DNA from 2 places in the Delftia sp. DLF01 genome. Region 2 is predicted to be linked to the other one. Evidence: predicted binding sites of a transcription regulator. Region 2 holds the regulator's gene; the other holds the start of a gene.
The links. Region 2 encodes FNR, which switches genes on or off when oxygen is low (the NO sensors DNR and NnrR bind a similar motif). Its sites were predicted from a motif close to TTGATNNNNATCAA; they were not measured.

Region 1: dsrO (sulfate reduction electron transfer complex DsrMKJOP subunit DsrO) is a predicted target of FNR. The motif match lies at 1,672-1,685, and genes of this name have one in related genera.

The regions. Positions count from the first base shown of each region.
Region 1 covers NZ_JACVAZ010000001.1:1,475,601-1,486,786, reverse strand. The annotation lists gene dsbG (thiol:disulfide interchange protein DsbG) at 1-604, shown strand, start outside; gene IB269_RS06520 (hypothetical protein) at 616-1,017, shown strand; gene IB269_RS06515 (hypothetical protein) at 1,002-1,466, opposite strand; gene dsrO (sulfate reduction electron transfer complex DsrMKJOP subunit DsrO) at 1,800-2,645, shown strand; gene nrfD (NrfD/PsrC family molybdoenzyme membrane anchor subunit) at 2,662-3,705, shown strand; gene IB269_RS06500 (tetrathionate reductase subunit A) at 3,784-6,984, shown strand; gene IB269_RS06495 (efflux transporter outer membrane subunit) at 6,985-8,439, opposite strand; gene IB269_RS06490 (HlyD family secretion protein) at 8,436-9,617, opposite strand; gene IB269_RS06485 (MFS transporter) at 9,647-11,186, opposite strand, start outside.
Region 2 covers NZ_JACVAZ010000003.1:1,078,938-1,090,123, forward strand. The annotation lists gene IB269_RS20185 (HD-GYP domain-containing protein) at 1-1,124, opposite strand, end outside; gene IB269_RS20190 (sulfite exporter TauE/SafE family protein) at 1,194-1,910, opposite strand; gene hemN (oxygen-independent coproporphyrinogen III oxidase) at 1,916-3,298, opposite strand; gene fnr (fumarate/nitrate reduction transcriptional regulator Fnr) at 3,461-4,180, shown strand; gene IB269_RS20205 (hypothetical protein) at 4,262-4,549, opposite strand; gene IB269_RS20210 (FixH family protein) at 4,728-5,042, opposite strand; gene ccoG (cytochrome c oxidase accessory protein CcoG) at 5,100-6,554, opposite strand; gene ccoP (cytochrome-c oxidase, cbb3-type subunit III) at 6,632-7,549, opposite strand; gene IB269_RS20225 (cbb3-type cytochrome oxidase subunit 3) at 7,577-7,714, opposite strand; gene ccoO (cytochrome-c oxidase, cbb3-type subunit II) at 7,726-8,358, opposite strand; gene ccoN (cytochrome-c oxidase, cbb3-type subunit I) at 8,378-9,814, opposite strand; gene ccoS (cbb3-type cytochrome oxidase assembly protein CcoS) at 9,878-10,015, opposite strand; gene IB269_RS20245 (heavy metal translocating P-type ATPase) at 10,179-11,186, opposite strand, start outside.

The DNA.
Region 1 (11,186 bases), on a different contig from region 2:
CTACCGCATGCCTGACGGCAAGCACTGGGTGCTGGGCACGGTGATCGACGCCCAGGGCCGCGACGTGAACGCCCAGGCCCTGCAGGCCGCCGTGCAAAAGCCCATGGGCGAGCAACTGTGGAGCGATGTGCAGCGCGCCCAGTCCATACCGGATGGCCGCGCCGACGCGCCGCGCACGGTCTATGTGTTCACCGACCCCAACTGTCCCTATTGCAACCAGCTGTGGAACGATGCCCGGCCCTGGGTGGAGAGCGGCCAAGTGCAGTTGCGCCACATTCTGGTCGGCATCCTCAAGCCCAGCAGCGAGGGCAAGGCCGCCGCCTTGCTGACCGCGCGCCAGCCCGAGCAGGCTCTGGCCGAGCACGCACGCGCCTATGCCAAGGCCGGCCGCGCCAGCGCAGAGGGCGCGGGCGCCACGCCGCTGGCCCCGGTGCCGCAGGCCACGCGGCAGGTGCTGGCCAACCATGCCTCGCTGATGTCCACCTGGGGCCTGCGTGCCACGCCGGCCCTGGTCTGGAAGGATGACAAGGGAGTGGTGCAGGTACGCACCGGCCTGCCGCCGGGCCTGCTGGAAGAGGTCATGGGGCCGCGTGGCAGGAAATGACGAGGACGACCATGAGCACAAGCCGTTCTCCCGCCGCTTCCACCGCCTCCAGCGACTGGAGCGACCTGTTCCCCGCCCGGCCGGATACGCCGCCGCTGCGCATCGTGCTGCATGCGCCCACACCGGGCGCCCTGGCCCGTGCACGCAGCAATCTGGCCAACCTGCGCCAGGACCGGCCCGGTGCCGAGGTCCGCATCGTCATCAACGGCCCGGCCGTCGAGGCACTGCTGGACGCCGCGCCGGGCACGCCGCAGCATCTGGATGCAGAGGCCCTGGCCCATGCGCTGGTCTGCCCGAACACGCTCAGGAAGCTGGGCCGCGAGGCGCCTGCCGGCATGCGCGTGCTGCCGCAGGGCGGCATCGAGTCACTGGCCCTGCTGCAGCAGTCGGCCTGGTGCTACGTGCGCTGCTGAGCGGCCTGCGCCAGCGAGGCAAGGCAGCGGGCCTGCCATTGGTATTCAGGCTCGAAGGACTCGCGGTCCGTGACGGCGCCGTGGCCGCCCTCGCCATAGACCATGGCGTAGGCCGCATAGTCGGCCGCCTGCAGCGCCCGGCCCGCCAGCCCATGGGCCGTGGCATAGGTGGCGGACACGGCGGCATGGCCGCAGCCGTCGAGGGAGCGTGATCCCTGGTGGTGGTTGGCCAGGCTGGCGGCCTCGCGGGCCAGGCGGTCCAGCTCCTGCCTGTCGATCTGGCCGTCCAGGTAGCGGCGAAGGCCTTGTGCGCAGCGGATGACGTCCGGGTCTTCCAGCAGGTGCGCGATGCGGTCCACGCAGGCCTGTGTGAATTGCAGCCTCAGGTGCTCGCCGGCTTCGGCGGCAAGGTCCAGTTCCGAAGCAAGGCTGTTCAGGGCATGGTTCATGGAGAACTCCTTGGCAGTGGCGACACAAGCAGCGTAGACCGGGGCCGCGCACGGAAACAAGAGGGTGATTTCCGATACGCGCCCCGCATTCCCGAGGAATGCAGTCACCCTGTTAACCCCGTCTTAATCCCCGCGCCACACGCTATGGACTGCCTTGGGCGCCTGTCCATGGCAGGCAGTCGGTGGCACTTTGCAAGCCCATTGCTTGACTCACATCAAGCCACCAAGGCCCTGAATTTCATATATTAAATTCAATATAAAAAGCATATTTTTAATGCTTTATTGAGTTTGAGCGACCACGATCCGTGGCCGCAGGACGATGAAAGACAGGCCATGCCAAAAACATCCCGCGCCGGCAGCGGCTGCAACGACTGCAGCTGCAAGCCCTCCTCCCAGGACATCCCCGCCCGCACCGCCGCCCATGCACAGCCCGCCGCAGGCAAGCGCGGCTTCCTGCAGGATCTGCTGGCCGCCGCCATGGCGGCCGTGGCCCTGCCCGTGGCGGCGGCCGCGCCCGGCACCCCCGGTTTTCAACCGCCGCGCCGCCCCGGCGAGGCCGGCAGGCGCTACGGCATGCTGGTGGACCTGCGCCGCTGCATAGGCTGCCAGGCCTGCACCGTGAGCTGCTCCATGGAGAACCTGCCGCCGCTGGGCCAGTTCCGCACCACGGTGCTGCAGTACGAGGTGCAGCATGCGGGCAACGAGGACCTGCCGCCGGCCATGCTCAACCTGCCGCGCCTGTGCAACCACTGCGACAACCCGCCCTGCGTGCCGGTCTGCCCGGTGCAGGCCACCTTCCAGCGCAGCGACGGCATCGTGCTGGTGGACAACGAGCGCTGCGTGGGCTGCGGCTACTGCGTGCAGGCCTGCCCCTATGACGCGCGCTTCATCAACCACGAGACGCAGACCGCCGACAAGTGCACCTTCTGCGAGCACCGCCTGGAAGCCGGCCTGCTGCCGGCCTGCGTGGAAAGCTGCGTGGGCGGCGCCCGCGTGATCGGCGACCTCAACGACGAGGGCAGCGAGATCCGCCAGCGCATGCGCGAGCACGCCAAGGACCTCAAGGTGCTCAAGCCCGCCATGGGCACGGACCCGCATGTGTACTACCTGGGATTGCCCGACGCCTTCGTCGACGGCGTGGACGGGCAGGCCAGCGTGCGGCTGGTCACTTCCCACTGAACGCAAGGAGCACCCCATGCACATCGTCGAACTCCTGACCCCCGCCTACGAATCGGCCTGGCTGCCCTGGGCCGTGCAGTACTTCTTCCTGGCCGGCATTGCCACGGGCGCCGCCCTGCTGGCCGCCGCCTGCGCCTGGGCGCCTCGCGGCAGCGCCATGGCGCGCCTGCTGCCGGCCGCCGTGCTGGTGCTGGCCGTGAGCGCCATCGCGGCGCCCGTGTCGCTGCTGGCCGACCTGCACCAGCCTGCGCGCTTCTGGCATTTCTATGCGCACTTCACGCCGTGGTCGTGGATGTCGGTGGGCGCCCTGCTGCTGCCGGTCTTCGTGGGGCTGGCGCTGGCCTTCGTGCTGGCCTGGTGGCTGGGCCGGCCGCAGTGGCTGCGCTGGCTGGCGCCGCTGCTGGCCGTGTCGGCGCTGACCATCACCGCCTATACCGGCGCCGAGCTGATGGCCGTGCGCTCGCGCCCGCTGTGGAACACGCTGTGGGTGCCGCTGAACCTGGCGCTCACGGGCTGGCTGGCCACGGTGGGCTGCATGCTGGTGACGGCGCGCTTTCTGCCCGCCCGCCACCGCCCCGATGCCGGCGCCCTGCAGGCCTTGCGCGTGCTGGGCCTGGCGCTGGCGCTGTGCCTGCTGGCCATGGTGGCGGTCTGGGCCGTTGCCGGCTGGCTGGGCCAGGGCCGCTCCTTCCAGGCGGCGCTGCAGCTGTGGCAGCAGTTTCCGGTCTGGCGCCTGAGCATGCTGGGCTCGGCCGGGGCCGGTGCCGCCCTGCTGTGGGCCCTGGTGCGGGGTGGGCATCGCATGGCCTGCCCGCGCTACACGCTGGCCCTGGGGCTGGGCCTGGCCGCCGCGGCCTGGGCCTTCCGCTGGGCGCTGTTCATGGGCGTGCAAGGCGTGCCCAAGTACGGCGCGGGCCTGTACATCTACCACATGCCGCTGGGCGGCGACGGCCTGCTGGGCATGCTGGGCGTGGCCGGCCTGTGTATCGCGCTGGTGACGCTGGCCACCTGGGCGCTGGAGCTGTTTCCCGCGCGTTCGGCCGCGGCCCGCGCCGTCTGACACCGCCGCCCTGACGACCCCTCACCCATTCACGGAGCGCGGCCCGCCACCGGCCGGCCGCGCCACAGAAAGCCTTTCATGACCGACAAGAAGAAACTCCCCCAAGCTCCCCAAGATTCCCTGGATGCCGAGGCCACACGCCGCCGCCTGCTGCTGCGCGGCGGACTCACCGCCGGTGGGCTGGCCGCCTTTGCGGCCGGCTACGGCGAGACGCTGGCACGTGGCGCCAAAGGCCTGGTGACAGGCAGCTCGGGCACGCCCACGGCCAGCGCCACGCGCGGCAATTCGCTGACGCCGGAGTTCCGCATCGACCCGGCCACGGGCGCGCTCACCACCCAGCCCGGCCAGGTGGTCAGCCCCTCCAGCTGCCTGGGCTGCTGGACGCAGTGCGGCGTGCGCGTGCGTGTCGATACCGCCAGCAACCGCATCCTGCGCGTGGCAGGCAACCCCTACCACCCGCTGGCCACCACGCGGCCAGCCGCCATGGAAGAACCCGTGCGCGAGGTCTACGCCAAACTGGGCAAGGAGCTGGGCCTGGAGGGCCGGGCCACGTCCTGCGCGCGCGGCTCGTCCATGCTGGAGCACCAGAGTGCGCCGCACCGCGTGCTCACCCCGCTCAAGCGCGTGGGCCCGCGCGGCAGCGGTCGCTGGCAGAGCATTTCCTTCGAGCAGCTGGTGCAGGAAGTCTGCGAGGGCGGCGATCTGTTCGGCGAAGGCCAGGTCGAGGGCCTGCGCGCCATCTGGGACACCAAGACGCCGCTGGACGCCGACAACCCCGAGTTCGGCCCGCGCTCCAACCAGTTGCTGGTGACCGACGCCTCCAACGAAGGCCGCGCCCAGCTGCTGCGCCGCTTTGCAGGGCCGTCCTTCGGCACCGTGAACGTCAGCAACCACGGCGCCTACTGCGGCCAGAGTTTTCGCGTGGGCGCGGCAGCGGCCCTGGGCGACCTGCCCGGCATGCCGCACGGCAAGCCGGACTGGAGCCATGCCAGCTTCGGGCTGTTCATCGGCGCGGCGCCCGCGCAGTCCGGCAACCCCTTCCAGCGCCAGGGCCGCGAACTGGCCGAGGCCCGCTCGCGCGAGGACAACCGTTTCCGCTACGTGGTGGTCTCGCCCGTGCTGCCGACCTCGTCCAGCCTGGCTGCGGGCAGCGGCAACCGCTGGCTGGCCGTCAAGCCGGCCAGCGACCTGGCCCTGGCCATGGCGCTGATCCGCGTCATCCTGGACGAGGCGCGCCATGACACGGGCTTTCTCGCCCAACCCGGCCCGGCCGCCATGCAGGCGGCGGGCGAGGCGTCCTGGAGCAATGCCACGCACCTGCTGGTCAACGAGCCCGGCCACCCGCGCCACGGCAGCTTTCTGCGCGGCGCCGACCTGGGCTGGGCCCTGCCCGCGCCAGCCGAAGACGGCAAGCCGGCCCAGGATGTGTTCGTGGTGCAGCGTTCCGATGGCAGCCTGGCGCCGCACACCCAGGCCGAGCCTGCACAGCTGATGGTGCGCACCCGCGTGGCCGTGCCCGGCCTGAAGGCCGAAGGCGCGGACCAGGCCCCCGAGCTGTCGGTCTGCTCCTCGCTGGCCAAGCTGCATGAGCAGGCCAGCCTCAAGACACTGGACGAGTACGCGGCGCTGTGCGGCGTGGCGCGCGGCGAGATCGAGGCGCTGGCGCGCGAGTTCACCAGCCATGGCAAGCGCGCCGTGGCCGATGCGCACGGCGGCACCATGAGCGGCGCGGGTTTCTACACCGCCTACGCCATCAGCATGCTCAACACCCTGGTGGGCAACCTCAACGTGCAAGGCGGCCTGGTGCTGGATGCCGGCCCGTTCGGCCCCTTCGGCCCGGGCCCGCGCTACGACTTCGCCAACTTCGACGGCAAGGTCAAGCCGCGCGGCCTGGCGCTGTCACGCCACCGCCAGCCCTACGAGAAAAGCGCGGAATTCCAGCGCAAGCGCGAGGGCCAGCCCGAGGGCGCGAAGGACTACCCCGCCGCCCAGGCCCCGTGGTACCCGGCCGTGGGCGGCCTGTCCAGCGAGATGCTGGCCAGCGCGCTGGCCGGCTACCCCTATCGCGCCAAGGCCTGGATCAACCACATGAGCAACCCCGTCTACGGCATTGCGGGCTTTCGCAATGCGCTGGTGGACGATCTCAAGGACCCGAAGAAGCTGCCGCTGATCGTCTCCATCGACCCCTTCATCAACGAGACCAGCGCGCTGGCCGATTTCATCGTGCCCGATACCGTGACCTACGAGAGCTGGGGCATCTCGGCGCCCTGGGCCGACGTGGTGGCCAAAAGCTCCACCGTGCGCTGGCCCGTGGTGCAGCCCGCCGTGGCGCGCACGGCCGGCGGCCAGCCCGTGAATGTGGAGAGCTTTCTCTTCGCCGTGGCAGAACGGCTGGGCCTGCCCGGCTTTGGCGAGGCCGCCATCAAGGACGCCCAGGGCCAGCCCCATGCGCTGCGCTCGGCCGAGGACTTCTTCATCCATGCCCTGGCCAACGTGGCCTGGGCAGGCGGCAAGCCCGTGCCGGCGGCCAGCGATGACGACATCGCCATCACCGGCGTGGACAGGCTGGTGCCCGCGCTGCGCCAGCGCCTGAAGGACGATGAATGGCGTCAGGTGGCCATGCTGCTGACGCGCGGCGGGCGCTTCGACCGCATCGAGGACGCCTGGAAGGACGGCCACACCCGCAAGGCCCACGCGCCTGCCCTGCAAGTCTGGAGCGAGGAGCTGGCCCGCATGCGCCACGCCATGACGGGCGAGCGCTACAGCGGCTGCCCCACCTGGTATCCGGCACGGCTGGCCGACGGCAGCGCCATGCGCACGCATTTCGGCGAGCAGCAATGGCCGCTGCTGCTGACCTCCTACAAGTCCAACCTGATGAGTTCCATGTCGATTGCCGTCTCGCGGCTGCGCCAGGTGCATCCGCACAACCCGGTGTCCCTGCACCGCGATGACGCCGAGCGGCTGGGCATCGCCAACGGCGACACGGTGCGCATCCGCACGCCGGGCGGCGCGGTGACGGCCGTGGCCATGGTGCGCGACGGCGTGATGCCGGGCACCGTGGCCATCGAGCACGGCTACGGCCACCGCGAACTGGGCGCGGGCCGCCACAGCATCGACGGCAAGCCCATGCCGGTGAACGCCGAGCATGCCAATGGCGTGAACCTCAATGACCTGGGCTTTGCCGATCCCACGCGGCCCGGCTGCAAAAACGTGTGGGTGGACTGGGTGTCCGGCGCCACGGTGCGCCAGGGCCTGCCTGCGCGCATCGAGAAGGTCTGATCAGCGGGCGGGGCTGGCGACGGGTGAAGTGACGGGTGTAGCGCCTGGTGTGGTGGCGGCCTGCCAGCCGCCGCCCAGCGCCTGGTACAGCGCAATGGCGTTTTCCAGCTGGCTCTGGCGCAGGCGTATGACTTCCTGCTGGGCCTGGTAGAGATTGCGCTGTGCGTCCAGCTCTTCCAGGTAGCTGGCGTAGCCGGCCTCGTAGCGGTCCTTGGCAAAGCCCAGGGAGCGCTGCAGCACCGCCTCGCGCTCGCTGGCGTGCTGCCACTGCGACTGCAGGCGCCGGGTGCCGACCAGGGCGTTTTCCACATCGGCCAGGGCCTTGATCACCACGCCACGGTAGGCATAGGCGGCCTGGTCGCGCTGGGCGGTCACGGCGTCGAACTGCCCTTGCAGCCGGCCGCCCGTGAACAGCGGCGCGAGCACGCTGCCGCCCAGGGCCCAGACCGTGGCCGGGTGGTATTGCAGGGCGTTGACCAGCAGGCTGCCGGCGCTGGCCGTCAGCGAGACCTGGGGCAGGAAGGCGGTGCGCTGCACGGCCAGGCTTTCGTCGGCGGCCGCCAACTGCAGCTGCGCCCGTGCAATGTCGGGGCGGCGCTGCAGCAAGGCAGAAGGCAGGCCGGCGGCCGGCGCGGGCGGCGGTGCGCCCAGCGCAGCGGACTGGCCGTCGGTTGTTGCCATGAGCGCGGCTGCCTGCTCGTCACCCTCGCCGCCGGCCAGCAGCAGGAGCGCCGTGCGCTGGCGCGCCAGCGACAGCTCCAGCTGCTCCACGGCCTGCTGCACGGATTGCAGCTCGGCCTGCGCCTGGGTGAGCTGCAGCTGCGAGGTGTAGCCGACGCGCGCCTGATCGTCAGCCAGGCGCAGGGCCTGTTCGCGCGAGCGGGCCGTGGCCTGGGCCACTTGCAGCTGCGATTGCAGCGAGCGCAGGCCCACATAGGCCTGGGCCGTGGTGGCGGCCACGGCCAGGGCCACGGCGTCGCGGTCGGCCTCGCTGGCCTGCAGGCGCAGGGCGGCGGCCTTTTCCAGGTGGGCGATGCGGCCCCACAGATCAGGCTCCCAGCTGGCCTGCAGGCCGGGCTGAACCGAGCGCGTGTGCGCCAGGCCCCGCGCGCCCAGGCTGCGGCCCGTGGAGGCGCCGGCCGTGGCCGAGAGCTGTGGCAGGCCCGCAGCGCCTGCCACATCCAGGTTGGCCCGCGCCTCATCCACGCGCGACAGGGCCAGCAGCACATCGTTGTTGCGGGACTGGGCCAGTTCCACCCAGCGCGTGAGCAGCGGATCGCCAAAGGCCTGCCACCACGATGCCTGGACGGCGGCGGCCGGCTCCTGCCCTGCCCCGCTCCACTGGGCGGGCATGGCGGGCCGGGCCGCTTCGGGCGCGGTGTTCAGCGGCGGCACGCTGCAGCCGGCCAGCGCGGTGGCGCAGGCGATGGCCATGGCCAGTGCGCGGGCGGTCATGGGCGGGCCTCCGGTTGGGGTACGGGTTGCTGTGCGGGTTGGGGCTCAGGCTGCGCCGTATCCAGCCGCACCACCACCGACATGCCCGCGCGCAGCCGCGCGGCCAGCTCCTGGTCGGGATCGATTGCAATCTTGACCGGCAGGCGCTGCACCACCTTGGTGAAGTTGCCCGTGGCGTTGTCGGCCTTGAGCACGCTGAATTCCGAGCCCGTGGCCGGCGCGATCTCCAGCACGCGGCCCGTGAGGTGGGCGCCGCCCAGCGCATCGACGCTGAAGCGCACTGCCTGGCCTATGCGCACCTGGGCGGTCTGGGTCTCCTTGAAGTTGGCCACCACCCACAGCGTGTGCGGCACCACGTACATGAGCTGGGAGCCGGCCGTGACGTACTGGCCCCGGCGCACACCCACCTCGCTGACCTGGCCATCGCCGGGCGCGTGCACCACGGTGTTGTCCAGGTTGATCTGGGCCTGGCGCAGCTGAGCCTCGGCCATCTGGACCTGGGCTTCGAGCGAGGCGCGGTTCACCGTCGTGGCCTTGATCTTCTGGGCGTTGATCTCGATGTCGGCCTGGGCCTTGGCCACGTTGGTGGCCGCCAGGCGCGCGGTGGCACGCACCTTGTCACGCTCGTTGAGCGAGACGGAGCCGCGCTCGGACAGCGCCTGCACGCGCTGCAGCTCGGCTGCGGCGCGGTCGGATTCGGCCTGCGCCGCCGCCAGGCCGGCGCGGCTGGCGCCCAGCGTGGCGCGGTTCTGGGCCTGGGTCTGGTCGGCATTGGCCAGCTGTGCGCGGGCATTGGCCAGCTGGGCCTGCGCCTGGGCCTGGGCGGCTTCGTAGGTGCGGGCGTCGATGCGCACCAGGGGCTGGCCGGCCTTGACGTTCTCGTAGTCCTGCACCAGCACCTCGGTCACATAGCCGCTGACCTGGGGCGCAAGCACGGTGACGGCGCCGCGCACATAGGCGTTGTCGGTGCTGACCACGGTGCCCGCGAAGGGGAACAGGTTCCAGGCACGCAGCACCAGCAGCACGCCGGCCAGTGCGACCACCAGCATCACCAGCACGCTGCGCAGCGAGGGCTTGATGAGCTTGGGCGATGGCGAAGGTGAAGGCGCCGCAGCGGGAGCCGGCGCAGGCGAGGCAGAGGCGGCCGTGCCGCCATTGGTATTTTCGGAGTCACTCATGTTGTTGTCTTTTCTCTGGGCGAACGGTTTCAGGCGCGGGCGACGGGTTGGGTGGGCGGCTGGCCCGGCGCGTCCTGCGGCGCGGCGGCATCGGTGCCGCGCATGGCCGAGGCATCGGCAGCGGCGGCGCGCATGCGCTCCACGAAGGCGCGCTGGCGTGCGCGGCCGGCCAGGGCCAGCATCCACAGCAGGTAGAGCACGGCCACGCCGGCCGTGAGCGCGAACACGTCGTTGTAGGCGCGCACATTGGCCTCGCGGCGTGCGGCCTGCGCCAGCTGGGCCGTGCCCTGGGCCGCACGCAGGGCCGGGTCGGCAATGACGCGGGCCAGGCTTTGCTGCTGCAGGCGCAGGCGGTCGGCCACGATGGGGTCGGTGGGATCGACATCGGCCACGATGGCGGCCGAATACACCTGCTCGCGGTGCATCTGGTAGGTGCTCAGCAGGGCCGAGCCCATGAGCGCGCCCATGGCCTGCGTCATGGAGATGGTGACGATGGCCGTCAGCATGTAGTGCGCGCCGAACTTCAGGCCCTGCACCACGCCGATCAGCATCAGCGGCCCCATGAACAGGCCCGCGCCCACGGCCATGAGGAACTGGCTGCCGAAGAAGTCCTCGGGCCGGGCCAGGCTGGTGCGGCTGTGGTCCAGCCAGGCCGCCAGCGCGAACAGCACGATGGAGCCCACGATCTGCTTGCCCATGTTCTCCAGCCCGAAGGTCAGCGCCGACACGGCAATGCCCGCGATGGTGCCCAGCAGGATGACGATGAACAGCGGCTGCATCTGGTCCACCGTCATGCCCAGCATTCGCTGCATGCCGATCACGCCATAGGTCTGCTCGGTGGTCAGAAAGCGCAGCAGCAACGCACCGATCACGAAGCGCACCGTGGGCGCCAGCACGAACCAGCGCGTCTGCAGCATGGGGTTGCGGCGGTGATGCTCGATGTACAGCGCCACGCTCAGCAGGACGATGGAGCCGATCAGCATCCAGGCCAGCCAGGGCGTGTCCAGCCACCAGTGGTTGTAGCCCTGCACCAGCACGGCGATCAGCAGGCCCACGCCGGGCACCATGAGGAAGAAGGTCAGGAAGTCCAGCCGCTCGAAGCTGCGGATGTGCACGCCCGGCGGCAGCTTGAGCACCACCACGCCCGCGAACGAGATCAGGGCCAGGCCGGCCTCGAACAGGTAGAGGTTGTGCCACTCGCTGTTGAACAGCAGGCCCGGCGACAGGATCCATGCCAGCGGCGTGGCGATCTGTCCCAGGCCCACGCCGATGACCAGCATCTTCAGCACATGCTTGCGCGGCGCAGCCTGCAGCATGTAGAGCGTGCCCAGCGTGCTGCAGGTGGCGCCCGCCAGGCCGCTGGCCGCGCGCAGCATGAGCAGGCTGGTGTAGCTGCCCAGCACCAGGTGCAGCAGCGTCAGCAGCGCATACAGGCCCAGGCCGATCTCGGCGAACAGCCGCATGCCGAACTGCTGGCGGAACTTGTAGACCAGCAGGTTGGCCGTCATGTTGAGCATGACGTAGGCGCCGGTCAGCCAGGCGGCCTCGGAAGACGTCAGCCCCATCTGG
Region 2 (11,186 bases):
GCATTCACGGACATGACCATGGCATGGCGCCCGTCGGTCAGTTCCACCACCGAGCCCGGGGGGAACACACCCATCATGCGGATGAAGCCATTGAGCACGGGCGCGGCGAACTTGTCGCGCAGCCGGCTGAACAGCATGGACAGGGCCTCGTGCGGCGTATGCGGCGTCTGCGCATCGCCGGGATTGCACAGGCGGTCGTAGCTGTTGACCAGGGCCAGGATCTGGCCCGTGAGTTCCATGTCTTCGGCCACCAGGCTCAGCGGGAACCCCGTGCCGTCGGCCCATTCATGGTGCTGGGCGATGGCCGTGGTGACCTGGGCCGACAGGCCCATGCGCATGGCAATGGCCACGGATTCGCCCACATGGCGCTCGTAGCGCTCGCGCAGGGCGTCGGGCACGGAAGGCTCCAGGGCCAGGCCGTGCATGCCTTCGACACCGGCCACGGGCTTGCCCGCGTCATGCAGCAGCGCCGCCAGGCCCAGGTCGCGCAGCAGCGATTCCTGCAGGCCCAGGGCCCGGCCCAGCAGCAGGCTGAGCACGGTCACGTTGACGGCATGCACGCTCTGGCTGCTGCCCACGCCATCGGACAGCAGGTGAATGGCCACGTCCTGCGGGCCCGCCAGTTCGGCCAGGCAGCCATCGACCAGGGCCTCGGTGGGCATGCGCGCCTGCTCGGGCGCGCTGGCGATGGTGGTCTCTATGGCCACATAGCCGCGCTCCACCTTCTGAAAGCGCGCATTGCAGTCCTCCAGCCGGCCGCGCCAGTCGGGCACGGACAGCAGCAGCGGTGCTGGAGCAGGTTCGGTGGGTGGAGGCTCGGGGGCCACCACGACGGGCGGCAGCTCCTGCGGCGGCGGGGTGCGCACCTCGGCGGGCCAGGTGTCGCTTTTGTGCGGGACACAGCGCACCACCTCCAGGCCCAGGGATTTCAGGGTCTGGATCTGTGCGCTGGAGGTGATCTTGAAGCTGCTGACCGGAAAGGGATGGTTCAGCCACCCAACATCGAGCTGGACAAACATGCCCGGACGGAGGTCTCGGATATCGATGAGGACGGAATGGTTCACGCGCGGCAACGGCCCCGAGGCTGAAGGAATCGGCAATATGTAAGCCGATGATTCGGGCATTATCTCCAGTTCTGAGGGCCTCGCAGCCAATCCGCGACCCCAGGTGCCAAGTCTGGCCTCAGCTGTTGCTCAACGGCACCAGAGGCTGGGCTTGTAGATCAGGTCCATCCACAGCGCCCAGACGGCCACGCCCACCAGCATCAGGCCGGCCAGGCGCGTGCCCCATTCGGCGCGCAGGCCGTTCAGGCGCTGCCGGCCCAGCCGCCACAGCCAGGGGCCGGCCACCAGCCACAGGCCGCTGCCCACGCCAAAGGCCGCCATGGCCAGCGCGCCCTGCAACGGGCCGCCGCTGAGCGCGGCGACCAGCACGGCCGAATACAGCAGTCCGCAAGGCATGAGCGCCCAGGCATAGCCTGCCGCCAGCGTGCCGCCCGGCGCCGACACCCAGGGCTGCACGCGCCGCCAGGCGGCGCGGCCGGCAGACTCCAGCCAGGCGGGCTGGCGGGCCTGCACCATCATGGCCAGGCCCCAGGCCATCACGGCGACATGGGTCAGCGTCCAGAACGGCTGCAGCGCCGTGGTCTGGCTGGTGAGCCAGGACAGGCTCTCCATGGCCAGGGCCGAGGCAGCGCCCAGGCTGGCATAGCCGGCCAGACGGCCGCCGTGGAACAGCGCCGTGCGCAGCCACAGCCGGCTTTGCAATCCATGCACGGCCACCACCTGCGAGCCGCCGCCCTGCCCCGCCCCGCCCGTGACCACGCCGCAGGGCGCAGCGCACATGGCAAGGCAATGGGGCCCGCCGACGAGCCCCATGATCAAAGCGGTCCAGAGCAGCGACAAGAGCATGGGGCCTAGATGATCCTCGAAAACCGCGCCCGGTTCTTGTCCGCCTGCAGATATCGGTCAAACAGCATGGCCACGCCGCGCACGAAGTACCAGCCCATGGGCGTGACCTGGAAGCCCTCGTCGCTGATCTGCACCAGGCCCTTGGCCTGCAGGTCCTCCAGGGCCGCCATCTCGGGCGCGAAGTACTCGCGAAAGCCCAGCAGCCAGGCCTGCTCCATGGGCTCGAACAGCACGGCGCCCTGGCACATGATGGCCATGATGACGGCGCGGCGCACCAGGTCGTCACGCGACAGCGCCAGGCCCCGCACCACGGGCAGGTGGCTGGCGTCGATGGCGTCGTAGTACTCCTCCAGCGTCTTGGCGTTCTGGCTGTAGCTGGCGCCCACCTTGCCGATGGCCGACACGCCCAGCGCAATCAGGTCGCAGTCGGGCTGGGTGCTGTAGCCCTGGAAGTTGCGGTGCAGCCGGCCCTGGCGCTTGGCCACGGCCAGCGAGTCCTCGGGCAGGGCGAAGTGGTCCATGCCCACATAGACATAGCCACCGTCCATGAACGCGGCGATGGAACGCGACAGCATGGCCAGCTTGTCGGCCCCCTGGGGCAGATCCTCGGCCGCAATGCGCCGCTGCGGCTTGAAGCGCTCGGGCAGGTGGGCATAGGCATAGAGCGCGATGCGGTCGGGCCGCAGCGCGTTGACCTGGGCCAGCGTGCGCTCGAAGGATTCGGGCGTCTGCTTGGGCAGGCCGTAGATCAAGTCCACGTTGATGGAGGCGAAGCCCAGCTGCCGCGCGGCCGCCACCAGCTCGAACACCTGCCCTGCCGGCTGCACGCGGTGCACGGCGATCTGCACCTGCTCGTCGAAGTCCTGCACGCCGAAGCTCAGGCGGTTGAAGCCCAGCTCCTTGAGCACGGCCAGGCGCTCGACGCTGACGGTGCGCGGATCGACCTCGATGGAGTACTCGCCACCCGGCTCCAGCTTGAAATGCTCGCGCAACAGGCCCATCAGCGTGCGCAGCTCGTCGTCGGAGAAGAAGGTGGGCGTGCCGCCGCCCAGGTGCAGCTGGCTGACGGTCTGGCCCTTGCCGCAATGGGCCGTGTGCAAGGCCATCTCGCGCGCCAGGTAGTCCAGGTAGACGGCGGCGCGATCGTGGTGGCGCGTCACGATCTTGTTGCAGGCGCAGTAGTAGCAAAGCGACTCGCAAAAGGGCACGTGCACATACAGCGACAAAGGCGTGGCACGCGCTGCGGTACTCGATTTGCGTTGTTGCAGCGCCAGGATATAGTCCTCTGCACCAAAGGCCTCGACAAAGCGGTCGGCGGTAGGGAACGAGGTGTATCGGGGCCCCGGTACGTCAAAGCGACGCAGCAGCTCTGGGGTGACAGCGGTCATGGGTTTTTTCCTCTAATACCTCGACTGTGCCGCAGCACATCGGTCATGTCCTTGACTCATATCAAGAGTTGTTTGAGGGACTGCTGCGACAATTTGATCCAACTCATCGCAATCCACGAGGTCACCGCCGGCACGCTGTGTGCCGCTGATGTTTATCACTCCATGAACCTTCAGACCATCAAAGCCTCCTGCTCCAACTGCAACCTGCGCGAACTGTGCATGCCCATGGGCCTGGATGCCGAGCAGATGCAGCGCATCGACGACATCGTGGCCACGCGCCGCAAGGTCAAGCGCGGAGGCTTGCTGTTTCGCAACGGCGAGACATTCACCTCGCTGTACGCCATCCGCACCGGCTTCTTCAAGACCTGCGTGGCCACCGAGGACGGACGCGACCAGGTCACGGGCTTTCAGATGGCCGGCGAGATCATCGGCCTGGACGGCATCGTCAACGACCACCACACCTGCGATGCCGTCGCGCTGGAAGACGCCGAAGTCTGCGTCATGCCCTTCGACAAGCTGGAAGACCTGTCGCGCGAGGTCACGGCCCTGCAAAACCATGTGCACAAGGTCATGAGCCGCGAGATCGTGCGCGAGCACGGCGTGATGCTGCTGCTGGGCAGCATGCGCGCCGAGGAGCGCCTGGCCGCCTTCGTGCTCAACCTGGTGCAGCGCCTGCATGCGCGGGGCTTTTCCAAGTCCGAACTGGTGCTGCGCATGACGCGCGAGGAAATCGGCAGCTACCTGGGCCTGAAGCTGGAGACGGTGAGCCGCACCTTCTCCAAGTTCGCGGACGACAACATCATCGAGGTGCGCCAGCGCCATCTGCGCATCCTGGACACGGAGGCGCTCAAGCGCATCGTCAACAGCCAGCAGTGCCAGTGAGGCTGCAAGGGCGGCAAGCATTCATCCGCCAATGAACAAGGCCCGCGACAGCGGGCCTTGTTCATTGCGGCGGGCTCTCGCTCAGTCCCGCCCCAGCCCCTGCATGGCCAGGTCCGGGTCGGGCTCGGAGGCCACGCCGTCATTGAGATCGCGGGCCGAGCGACCCAGCATGGTGGTCATCAGGCTGGAGAGCATGGTCACGCCCCAGAAGGCGAAGAAGGCCAGCGTGTAGATGCCCTGGCGCGACCAGCCCAGGTCGCCGAGCCAATGCAGCTCCAGCGGGTCCACAAAGGCAAAAACCAGCATCTCCATCACGGCGGCTGCCAGAAAGGCAGGCCAGGCAATCCACATCCAGCGTTGGGCCAACATCAGCGATCTCCTTGTGCTGTCGAGGGGTCGCCTTCATTGTGCGCCGCGCCAACGCATGGCGCCAAGCCCCGTAGCGCCCTGCACGCCTGTAGGAAACCCTCACCCGTCGCGCATGCCGGAGATGCGATCCGCCATGCAAAAGGCCGCGACTGCGGCCTCTTGCAGGGGTGCACGGCGATCAGCGGTCCGTGGGGTGATCATGCGCGGGCGTGGCCGCATGGTTGCGGCCGGTGACGGCGGGCGCCATGCTCTTGGGCACTTCGCGCACGCCATCGGCACGCTCGTTGATCGTGATGCCGTTGCGGTAGTAGTCGGGGTCGATCACGGGATCGGCGCCGTTGATGGCGATGATGGCCGTGATCACGGCAGCGACCACCACGGCCGCCGGGCCGGCCACCACCAGCCAGACATGGCCGAACTTCCACCAGGGCTTGCCGGCGTCGGGGTGCGAGGGAGCCTGCGCGGGCGCGGACACTGCGGGACTGGAAGACATGGGAAACCTCTTTCTTTCAGGCGGCAGGCGCGGACCGTGCCGCGCCTGCCAGGAACATCACCGGGGCACCAGGAAGACGGCCTTTTCGGACGCGCGTCCCGCGCCTGAATGCACGGCATCGATATCGAAGAATACGGTGTGCGAGCCCGGCTCGGCCGAACCGTAGGGAATCTGCAGGCGCGCCGCAATGCCGCGCGTCTCGGCCGGGCCGACCTCGACTTCCTGCTCGGACGCCAGCTCCAGCCCATCGAGGCCGTGGGCGCTGATGCGGTAGCGCTGGGCCTGCTCGGTGGCATTCATGATCTGCAGGCGGTAGACATTCTCCAGCTTGCCGCCCGCCACGATGCGCGACAGCGAGGCGCGGTCGCGGATCACGTCCACCTTGACCGACTGGCGCAGCGCCAGGCTCACGATCATGGCCACGCTCAAGCCGATCAGCACGGCCGAGTAGATCAGCACGCGCGGACGGAAGATGCGGCGCAGCACCTGGGCACGCCGCCACAGGCCGGCCATGGCGTTCTGCGTGGTCAGGCGGATCAGGCCGCGCGGGTACTCCATCTTGTCCATGATGGAATTGCAGGCGTCTATGCACAGGCCGCAGCCAATGCATTCGTATTGCAGACCGTTGCGGATGTCGATGCCCACGGGGCAGACCTGCACGCACATCTTGCAGTCGATGCAGTCGCCCAGGCCCTGGGCCTTGTAGTCCACCTTCTTGGTGCGCGGCGCACGCGGCTCGCCCCGGCCCGTGTCGTAGCTGACGATCATGGTGTCCCGGTCGAACATGGCGCTCTGAAAGCGCGCATAGGGGCACATGTACTTGCAGACCTGCTCGCGCATGTAGCCCGCGTTGCCATAGGTGGCAAAGCCGTAGAACAGCACCCAGAACATCTGCCAGCTGCCCTGCAGCGCCAGCAGCTCGCCGCCCAGCTCGCGGATGGGCACGAAGTAGCCCACGAAGGTGAAGCCGGTCCACAGCGCAATGGCGATCCACAGCAACTGCTTGAGCGACTTCTTCCAGGCCTTCTCGAAGGTCCAGCCGTTCTTGTCCAGCCGCATGCGCGCGCTGCGGTCGCCTTCGACCTTGCGCTCCACCCACATGAAGATCTCGGTGTAGACCGTCTGCGGGCACGAGAAGCCGCACCACAGGCGCCCGGCCACGGCCGTGAACAGGAACAATGCCAGCGCCGAGATGATCAGCAGGCCCGCCAGGTAGATGAAGTCCTGCGGGTACAGCACCAGCCCGAAGAGATAGAAGCGCCGCGTTCCGAGGTCGAACAGCACCATCTGGCGCTGGCCCCACTCCAGCCAGGGCAGGCCGTAGAAAACCAGTTGGGTGAGAAACACCAGGGCCCATCGCCAGCGTGCGAAGACACCGCTGATGGAGCGCGGGTAGACCTTCTTTTCCGACTCGAACATCGACACCAGCTCGCCCGGATCAGGCGTGGCCGGCGTGATCGGAATGACTTTGCGGGGAGGCTTCCCGGTGTCATCCCCGCTCTCGGGCTTCATGGTGGGTTCCTTTGTTTTTTTGAAATATCTGAAAACTCAAAACGCAAAAAGGCGGCGCCGCAGCGCCGCCCCTGTGCTTACTGACGGACTGCGCCGTCTTTGTGCGACATGCCCCAGACATAGGAAGCAAGCACCGCGATCTGCGCCTCGGTCAGCTTGTCCTTCTGGGCAGGCATCTCGTTGTGCTTGCCGTTGTTGATCATGGCCGTGATGGCGGCCTCGCCCCAGCCGTGCAGCCAGATGTCATCGGTCAGGTTGGGCGCGCCCAGGGCCTGGTTGCCCTTGCCGTCCATGCCGTGGCAGGCAGCGCAGGCCGTGAACTTGGACTTGCCCAGCGAGGCCTTGAGCGAGTCGTGCGGGCTGCCCGACAGGCTCAGCACATAGTGCGAGAGGTTGCGCACATCGTCGGGCGTGCCGACGGCAGCGGCCATGGGCGGCATGATGCCGATGCGGCCGCCCGTGATGGTTTCCCTGATCTTCTCGGGCGTGCCGCCATGCAGCCAGTCGCCATCGGTCAGGTTGGGGAAGCTCTTGCCGCCGCGTGCATCCGAGCCGTGGCACTGTGCGCAGTTGTTCATGAACAGGCGCTCGCCGATGGCCATGGCCTGGGGATCCTTGGCCATGTCTTCGGTGCTCATGCTCGTGAACTTGGCGTACAGCGGCTCCAGGTCCGCGCGGGCCTTGGCCATCTCGTTTTCATAGGCGCCCAGCTGCGTCCAGCCCAGCTTGCCCGCGAACGAGCCCAGGCCCGGATAGGCCGCCAGGTAGGCGAAGCCGAACACCGAGGTGATGATGAACAGCCACATCCACCACTTGGGCATGGGGTTGTTCAGCTCGCGCAGGTCCTCGTCCCAGACGTGGCCCGTGGTGTTGTCGGCCGAGGGGACCACCTTCTTGCGTGCGGTGAGATACAGCAGCAGCAGGCAGCCGATGATGCCGCCCAGCGTGATCGCCGTGACATAGATCGACCAGAAGTTGTTTACGAAATCGCTCATGGGAAGTTCTCGTTCTGGTGGAGGGACTCAGTCTTGCTCGAACGGCAGCTGGGCGGCCTCGTCGAAACGGGCCTGGTTGCGGCGGGCGAACGCCCACCACCAGATGCCGATGAAGCAGGCCAGCGAGGCCAGCGTGGCCACGATGCGCATGGTGGTGATGTCCATGTCGCTCTCCTTTACTTGACCGAACGGCCCAGGACCTGCAGGTAGGCGATGACGGCGTCCATTTCCGTCTTGCCCTTGACCTGCTCGGCAGCGCCGCTGATTTCCTCGTCGCTGTAGGGCACGCCCACCTTGCGCAGCGCGCTCATGTGCTGGGCGACCACGGTGTCATCCACCTTGTTCTTTTCCAGCCAGGTGTAGGCAGGCATGTTGGACTCGGGCACCACGTCGCGCGGGTTGTTCAGGTGGATGCGATGCCATTCGTCGCTGTACTTGCCGCCCACGCGGTGCAGGTCGGGACCCGTGCGCTTGGAACCCCACTGGAAGGGGTGGTCATAGACGAACTCGCCAGCCACCGAGTAGTGGCCGTAGCGCATGGTCTCGGCGCGGAAGGGGCGGATCATCTGCGAGTGGCAGTTGTAGCAGCCCTCGCGCAGATAGACGTCGCGGCCCATCAGCTGCAGCGGCGTGTAGGGCTTGAGGCCCGCCACCGCTTCCGTGGTCGACTTCTGGAAGAACAGCGGAACGATTTCCACCATGCCGCCGACGGCCACCACCAGCAGGGTCAGAACGATCAGCAGGAAATTGTTGGTTTCCACCTTCTCGTGGGAAAAGCTCTTGGGAGCGCTATTGTTGTGATCGGACATGAGTAATGCTCCTAGACGCTCAGGCGTGGGCCACGACGGCAGGCACGGCCACCTTCACCGAACGGCCCGAGATCGCGGTCTTCCAGGTGTTCCACAGCATGACCAGCATGCCGCCCAGGTACAGCAGGCCACCGGCCACGCGGATCACGTAGAACGGATAGCTGGCCTTGACGCTTTCGACGAAGGTGTAGGTCAGCGTGCCATCGGGATTGACGGCGCGCCACATCAGGCCCTGCATCACACCGGCGATCCACATCGCGGCGATGTACAGCACGATGCCGATGGTGGCCATCCAGAAGTGCAGTTCGATGGCGCCCACCGAGTGCATCTTGGTCTTGCCGAACAGGCGCGGGATCAGGTAGTACAGCGAGCCCATGGTGATCAGGCCCACCCAGCCCAGGGCGCCCGAGTGAACGTGGCCCACGGTCCAGTCCGTGTAGTGCGACAGCGCGTTGACGGTCTTGATGGACATCATCGGACCTTCGAACGTGGACATGCCGTAGAACGACAGCGACACGATCAGGAAGCGCAGGATGGGGTCGTCGCGCAGCTTGTGCCATGCGCCCGACAGCGTCATCACGCCGTTGATCATGCCGCCCCAGCTGGGAGCCAGCAGGATCAGCGAGAACACCATGCCCACGGACTGCGTCCAGTCGGGCAGCGCGGTGTAGTGCAGGTGGTGAGGACCCGCCCACATGTAGGTGAAGATCAGCGCCCAGAAGTGGACGATGGACAGGCGGTAGCTGTAGACCGGACGGCCAGCCTGCTTGGGGATGAAGTAATACATCATGCCCAGGAAGCCTGCGGTCAGGAAGAAGCCCACGGCGTTATGGCCGTACCACCACTGCACCATCGCGTCCTGCACGCCGGCGTAGGCCGAGTAGCTCTTCATCCAGCCGGCCGGAATGGCTGCGCTGTTGACGATGTGCAGCAGTGCCACGGCGATGATGAAGGCGCCGAAGAACCAGTTGGCCACGTAGATGTGACGGACCTTGCGGATGCCGATGGTTCCGAAGAACACGATGGCATACGAGACCCAGGTCACGGCGATCAGCAGGTCGATCGGCCACTCCAGCTCGGCGTACTCCTTGCCCTGGGTGTAGCCCAGCGGCAGGCTGATGGCGGCGGCGACGATGACGATCTGCCAGCCCCAGAAGGTCAGGCTGGCCAGCTTGGGCATGAACAGCCGCGTCTGGCAGGTGCGCTGCACCACGTAGTAGCTGGTTGCGAACAGCGCCGATCCGCCAAAGGCAAAGATCACGGCGTTCGTGTGCAGCGGACGCAGGCGTCCGTAGCTCAGCCATGGAATGCCGAAGTTGAGTTCCGGCCAGGCCAGCTGCGAGGCGATCAACACCCCGACAGCCATGCCTACCACCCCCCAGACGACGGCCATGATAGAGAACTGCCTTACGACGGAATCGTCGTAATAGACAGCGTTTTTATTTGAACTATCCATCGTGCACCCCTTAGATTGCTATCAAAGTGTTACGTTCTTCGCTCCCGGGCGTGTTGACCCACGTCAATCGTCCCGAAGAATGCGCTCACCCTCTTGCTCCACACTCTCGAACTGCCCGCGATACACGGCCCACCACAGGGCCGCAAGGATGGCCAGCACCAGCACCACCGACAGCGGGATCAGCAAATACAAAATATCCATGGTCAGTTCCCCGTGGCGCTGACGCGCCACGCCTTGCCCCCAGAACGGGCGCGATGCAGCTCAGTGACACCGAGCAAGAGCCGCCTCGCGGCGAAGGTGTCGTTCCCCTCCCGCGAAGCGAGAGAGGGGGAAGCGGCGCAGCCGCTCAGGGGGTGTATTTCCATCAGAACCTCCCCACCGTTGCGGTGGAGCCCGTCTTCATCGCGACGGACGCTGCGGGCGCAGCAGGCGTGCCCGTGTGTTTCGTTGCAGCCAGTGGCAGGCTGCGCGCAAGGCGCGCGGCATTCATCACCACCAGCAGCGAACTCAGTGCCATTCCCAGGCCGGCCACCCAGGCAGGCATGAAGCCCGCCAGGGCCAGCGGAATCGACACCGCGTTGTAAGCGGCTGCCCAGGCCATGTTCTGGCGCACCACCTGCAGCGTGCGGCGCGACAACAGGCATGCCTGGAGTACCAGTTCCAGGCTGTCACCCAGAACAACGAAATCTGCGCGCGATTGTGCCAGGGGCACTGCTCTACCAAAAGCAAAAGAGACATGCGCTCCAGCTAAAACTGGGCCGTCGTTGAGGCCGTCGCCCACCATGGCCACGTGGTGGCCGGCAGCCTGCGCCTGCTGCAGGCGCTCCAGCTTGTCCTGCGGGCTGCAGCCGCCTTCGGCCTGGGTGATGCCCACGCGCGCCGCCATGGCGCGGGCCGCGTCCTCGCGGTCGCCGGACAGCAGCATCACCTGCACGCCATGCCGGTGCAGCGCCTGCACCACGGCGGCGGCCTCGGGCCGCACGTCCTCGCTGAGGACGAAGCGGGCCAGCGTGTGCCAGCCCTGCGAGGTCTCCTCGGCCAGCAGCACACCCTGCACGGGCTGCTCCCCGGCCAGGCCTGCGTGCAGGGCCGAGCCCAGCCGCAGATGGCGGCGCGCGCCGGGGCGCTGCACCCAGGCGTCCAGGCCCAGGCCGGCCATTTCCTGCATGGTGTCCAGCTTCCAGTCGGTGGCGGCATCGGCGCCGGCCTGCGCAATGGCGCGCGAGGCCGGGTGGATGGACTGGCGCGCCAGCAGCGCCGCCAGTGCCAGCACTTCGTCGGCATCTTCGCCCGCAGCAGGCTCGAAGGACGACAGGGCCAGGCCATCGCGCGTGAGCGTGCCGGTCTTGTCGAACACCAGGGTGTCCACGGC